2 linked regions of the Solitalea lacus genome follow. The protein of the gene in region 1 interacts with the protein of each later gene in a pairwise test. Links are inferred from orthologs where the notes say so. Each region holds a gene or a part of one and is shown on either strand. Other genes may lie near its edges.

What was found.
Region 2: the proteins of L2B55_RS13540 (region 1) and recJ interact in binary tests that used the Escherichia coli proteins (3 or more experiments, as listed by UniProt). The link is inferred for Solitalea lacus from one-to-one orthologs.

Annotation. Positions count from the first base shown.
Region 1 is NZ_CP091740.1:3,128,788-3,132,005, forward strand. What follows is about bases 122-3,071. They hold L2B55_RS13540 (type IA DNA topoisomerase), read right to left. Parts: upstream 2,679-3,071; coding sequence 564-2,678; downstream 122-563. Other genes in these bases: L2B55_RS13535 (hypothetical protein), read right to left, coding at 188-400; scpB (SMC-Scp complex subunit ScpB), read left to right, coding at 3,035-3,071. Outside these bases: L2B55_RS13530 (arylsulfatase), read right to left, coding at 1-40; more of scpB, read left to right, coding at 3,072-3,218.
Region 2 is NZ_CP091740.1:963,590-966,527, forward strand. It holds recJ (single-stranded-DNA-specific exonuclease RecJ), read right to left. Parts: upstream 2,348-2,938; coding sequence 653-2,347; downstream 1-652. Other genes in the region: lptB (LPS export ABC transporter ATP-binding protein), read right to left, coding at 1-538; pheS (phenylalanine--tRNA ligase subunit alpha), read left to right, coding at 2,710-2,938. UniProt on the Escherichia coli protein: Single-stranded-DNA-specific exonuclease.

The sequences.
Region 1 (3,218 bases):
ATAATAAATAACAACCTATTTGAATTGAGATGCGTTTCATAAGGAACAATTTAGATTAAGGAATAAACTAAAATTAGATTGATTAATTAACGTGGTGCCGATAAATTCTCCAGTTCCTGCAAGCGCTTTATTGCTTCTTGCTGTGAAAGAAGCTCGGCCTGCGGTGCACCTTTGTTGAGCATACGAATCAGTGAAAATTGCCTTCTTTAGCAATTCGATCAATATTGGGAGTCTGATATCCCATTAACCCCATCGTATTGGTGCTAATTTGTGGAACAACAATATCATCACCAAAAATGACTAAAATATTGGGCTTTTTTTGCTGGGCGTAAGATGGGGAACCCAAGACTACCCCCAGTAAAAGTATACTGAGAATACTTCGGAATAGAGAGCGGACCATAAGTTTAGAGTTTGTTTTTCAGTCGTTAAACCTTACTCTTAATAGGAACTTACAGAAATTGAAAGTGAGTTAATTTTAATTCAAAGGCTACAACTGACGTTTAATGTAATTTACAACTTTTTTTTAAAACCAATATCAAGCCTTCCGTTTAATTAAAAGTTAGTTATTCAACTTTCAGTTCAAATCGTTCATTCATGATAAGTTTTCCTTCTATCTCCTTTCCGTCTACCTTCAGCCCTTTTATCTTACCTGTTTTGCCTTTTAAGACTAAATCGATTAGCTGCTTATCAGTTATTTTTTTCTCATACACTTCAAAAGGAATTTTTAAGCCGCAAACCTTAAAATTTGTACAACCGTAGGCCGAATTTCCTTTTTTTAGGAAATGCACTTTACATTTAGGGCAGCTAAGGGATTCAATGGAAACTGTTTCTTTGGGAGCTTTGGCTTTAGCATCCTTTTTTGGTTTTTCATCCGGTTTGGAAACAGTTTGATCAGCAATAGTTATTACTTTGCCAACATTACTTTTCACTTCAGCTGTAAGTCCAACCACCATTTGAATCAACTCCTGTTTAAAAAGTTCCAGTTGATACTCCCCTTTTTCTATAAGTCGTAGTTTTCGTTCCCAGGTACCAGTTAACTCAGCACTTTTAAGTAATTCATTTTGTATAGTATCAATCAGATCGATACCGGTTTGAGTAGCATGGATGTTTTTTTTCTTTTTTTCTATGTACTTGCGCTTAAACAATGTTTCAATGATGTTAGCACGTGTTGAAGGTCGCCCAATACCGTTGTCTTTCATCAACTCACGCATTTCTTCATCATCTACCTGCTTGCCCGCTGTTTCCATAGCCCGCAGCAAGGTGGCTTCCGTATAAGGCTTAGGGGGAGATGTTTTACCCTGATGTATACGAGGTTCATGAGGTCCACTCTCTCCTACTTCAAAAACCGGCATTATGCGTTCCTCATCTTCTCCTTCTTTTTTTTCAGTTTTATCATTGGCATATAATTCTTTCCAACCGGCTTCTAAAATTTGTTTACCTGAGGCTTTAAACTCTACCTGCCCAACTTTACCTAAAACTGTAGTGTTTGACACCTTACACTCTGAATAAAAAGCTGCAATAAAGCGACGGGTGATTAAATCGTAAACTCGCTTTTCATCAATACTTAGACCTGCAGGAGTAACACCGGTAGGAATAATTGCATGGTGATCGGTTACCTTCTTATCGTCAAAAACTGTTTTAAGCTTAGGGATTGGTTTTGCTAATACAGGATCCGTAAATTTACTGTAGAAAGTCAACTGCCCCATAATACCAGCTATTTTAGGATGAAGATCTTCAGAAAGATAAGTAGTATCAACCCTTGGATAGGTAACGAGTTTCTTTTCGTATAAATTCTGTATATATTTCAGCGTATCATCTGCTGAATAAGCATATTTTTTATTGGCATCTACCTGTAAGGATGTTAAATCATACAGCCGCGGATTTCCTTCTTTACCTTCCTTTTTCTCAAACGAGGTAATTTCGAAAAGATGTTGCTTTAAATACTCCAAGCCTTTTTCAGCTTTTTCCAAAGTTTTAAGCCTATCAATGGTAGCTGTAAATTCCGTTTCGCGGTAAAGAGTTTTCAGTTCCCAATATTCTTCTGATACGAAAGCATTGATCTCTTTCTGCCGTTGCACAATCATAGCCAGGGTTGGCGTTTGCACCCTCCCTATAGACAGTACAACTTTACCCTGTCCAAATCGTTTGGTAAACAAACGAGTGGCATTCATACCCAACAACCAATCACCTATTGCACGTGCACTTCCGGCAGCATACAGGTTATTAAACTGCTCACTTTCTTTCAGCTTTTGAAACCCTTCACGTATGGCTTCTTCTGTCAAAGATGAAATCCATAATCGTTTTACAGGAACTGAGCATTTGGCTTTAAGCAAAACCCAACGCTGGATCAATTCTCCTTCCTGCCCGGCGTCACCACAGTTAATCACCTCTTCACATTTGCTCACCAGATCTTCTATAACCTTAAACTGTTTGTGTACGCCCCCATTATCAATCAACTTAATGCCAAAACTTTTAGGAATCATGGGTAAATCTTCCAAACGCCATGCTTTCCATCGTTCAGTATAGTCATGGGGCTCTTTTAAGGTGCAAAAGTGACCAAATGTCCAAGTTACCTGAAAACCATTACCTTCATAATAGCCGTCCTTACGCTGTTTAGCACCAATTACTTCAGCAATATCCTTGGCTACACTTGGTTTTTCGGCAATGCAAACTTTCATACTTCGGCTTGAACAATTTTAAGGGGCACAAATGTCGTATAAAAGTTCAGAAAGTTTATCAAAAGAACTCAAATTCTGACCAATACCCTTCGCAATTTAATGTTCCAAAAAGTATTTTTTGATGAACCTAGCATTTAAAATTAAAAAAGTCCTTTCAGTTTGTTCTCATGGATAAGCTAAAAAACATTTTATTATAGCCCTCGCTCTTCGTTAAGTGTTTAAACAATTGTTTTTTTTCATAAAATTATTCATTCTACCAACCCTCACAAATAGTAGATACCCTCTGATTAACAGCCATTTATCAAAATTTAACATTTTTTTTTGCTGCTTTAACAGATGTTTTATTTTTGCGACAGATGGAGATGATTCAACAACATATTGAAGCACTGATATTTGCCTCTGAGCAAAGCATAACTTCAGCCGAGATCGTAGCTTGTTTAAGCCAAGTTAATGGAGAGGAGGTTGCAGATGTACTAGTTGATGAAACTATTGAAGCCATAAGTAAAAAGTATGAGGCTGAAGAGCATTTCTTTGAATTGG
Region 2 (2,938 bases), 2.2 Mb from region 1 along the record:
CCACAATGCTCTGAATCTCTTCAACGGCAATAGGGTCTACTCCTGCAAAAGGCTCATCTAACAAAATAAACTTAGGGTCAACTGCTAAACAACGTGCAATTTCGGTTCTTCTGCGCTCACCTCCCGATAGTAAATCACCTCTGTTTTTTCTAACTTTTTGCAAGCTGAACTCATTTAGCAAGTATTCTAATTTATCATGACGTTCTTCCTTGTTTAATTTCGTCATTTCTAAAATTGCCATGATGTTGTCTTCAACACTTAGCTTACGAAATACCGAGGCCTCCTGTGCAAGGTAGCCAATACCTTTTTGAGCCCTCTTATACATAGCGTCATAGGTGATTTCCTGGTCGTCTAGGTAAACATGTCCTTCATTAGGTTTAATAAGACCGGTAATCATATAAAACGAAGTAGTCTTCCCTGCTCCATTTGGTCCTAACAAACCGACAATTTCACCTTGTTTTACGTTAAATGAAACATGGTTTACTACTGTACGTTTTTTATATGTTTTCACCAGATTTTCGGCGCGTAACTCAAGCATGAACTCCTCCAAATCTCTCCCCAACGGGAAGGGTATTTTTAATACGTAATAACAATTTTAATACTTAGTTTGTCCCTATTTTTTAACTCCTGATAATTAAGGAGATGGAAAGACTTACTTTATATCTTTAATACTCAATTGAATGGTTGTTTTACCATTCCATGTGTTTTCTTCAATACTATAGCAAATATCAAAAGGAATACCCTTTCGAATGCGCTGATAATGTTGTCCTAAATTAAATCCTATGCAATCAAAGCTATAGCCTTCGGATTGTTGAACGGTAAATTTTAAATGATTATTGCCCACAATTTGCGGCTCAAATTTGCACCAAACATTTTTAGTGGCAAATATCGGTTTCATATTGCCAGGCCCAAAAGGAGCAAATTGCTTAATGATGCGCATCAGTTTTGGGGTAATATCACCCAGCTTTATATATTCATCTATCTCTATTTCCTGTGAAAGTGAACGTTCTTCAATGGTTGAAGAAACAACCTCCTCAAATTTCTGGATGAAAGCATCTACATTATCCAAGCTAATGGTTAGTCCTGCAGCATATTTATGCCCGCCGAACTGCTCAAGTAGGTCGCTGCAGGCGCCGATAGCCTCATGGATGTCAAAGCCACTTACCGAACGAGCAGAGCCAGTTGCTTTACCATTGGATTCAGTAAGAATGATGGTTGGGCGGTAATATTTTTCGATTAAGCGTGAGGCAACAATACCAATCACCCCTTTATGCCAGTTTGGAGAAAATAATACCGTAGATTTTTTGTTTTGTAGCTCGGGTGTATTTTCTATCATCGAAAGAGCCTCAACGGTGATGTTGTTGTCAAACTCTTTACGTTCGGTGTTTTTAAGATTTACAATCTGCCCTTTTTCTGTTGCCAACTCCGACGAACCCGAAATTAACAAGTGTACGGCATGCTTCGCGTCGTCAATCCGACCAGCTGCATTAATTCGCGGACCTATCTGGAAAACAATATCAGTAATGGTTAATTCTTCTTTTTGAGCAGAAAGATCTATTAAAGCGCGTAAGCCTTCGCAAGGGTTCTCATTCAACCGCTTTAAGCCGAAAAAAGCCAATGTTCTATTTTCACCAGTTATAGGTACAATATCAGAAGCAATGCTTACGGCTACCAAGTCGAGGAAATTTTCAAGGTAGCTAAAAGGCATATGATTCTTTTCGGCAAAGGCCTGAATCAGTTTAAAGCCAATGCCACACCCAGACAGCTCTTTGTATGGATATTCACAATCTTTTCGTTTAGGGTCCAGTACGGCAACTGCTGTAGGAATTTGCTCGCCAGGTAAGTGGTGATCACAAATAATAAAATCAATGCCTTTCTCAAGGGCATAATCAACTTTGTCAATTGATTTGATTCCACAATCCAAAGCAATTATTAAGCTGAAGCCATGTGCATTCGCATAATCTATGCCTTGGAAGGAAATGCCATAGCCTTCTTTATAACGATCGGGAATATAGTAGTCGAGATGATTGTAGAATTTGCGGAAGAAGCTATATACCAATGAAACGGAAGTTGTACCGTCAACATCGTAATCGCCATAAATCAAAATTTTTTCGTTCGATTTAATGGCAGCTTCAATGCGTTCAATTGCACTCTCCATATCCTTCATTAAAAAAGGATCATGAAGATGGTTGATGTCAGGCCTGAAAAAACACTTGGCTTCTTCAAAAGAAGTAATGCCTTGTCGCTCCAATAACTGGGCAATAATAGGGGAAACATTCAGCTCCTGAGTTAGTAAGTCAATTACTTCATTATTATAATCCGAATGTGTGATCCACCTTTTGTCCATAATTATTTCAAGGGGGTAAAAATAAGAGTTTTTACGGAATCTATTTTTTGTCCCAGAGGCTTAATTTATTTTACTTGGGCTTAATATGAATCATTTAGTTGATAAACAGAAGTGAGATGGTGATTTTGTGGAAAAAAAGAGAAAGTGGAAAGAAAAACTCTGAGTCTTTTTAGATGTTGGTTTCCCATGGAAATTTGTATGAAAATGCCAGGACTTGTTTAAGTTTTTGTTAACAGATTGTGGTTTTTGTTGGGTGAGTCTTATTGTAAATAGAGTTGAGTTAACTGTACTTCTTTGGTTTTGGGTATATTTTGTGGCGAATTGAATGTAATTCAGATGTGTAAAAATTTTATCTTTGCCGCATGCAATCGAAAATTGAAGGTTACATAGCGGAAATCAACGCATTTACTCCGGCCAATGCCGACGAACTAGAGCAGTTTCGGATTAAGTTTTTAGGTAGAAAAGGAATTATTGGTGATTTGTTTGAAGAATTTAAGCAAACTACCCCGGAAGAAAAGCGGGCTTTAGGTAAAGTATTAAATGAATGTAAGCAGGCGGCTGAAGCAAAAGTGCTTGAATTTAAAGAGCAGT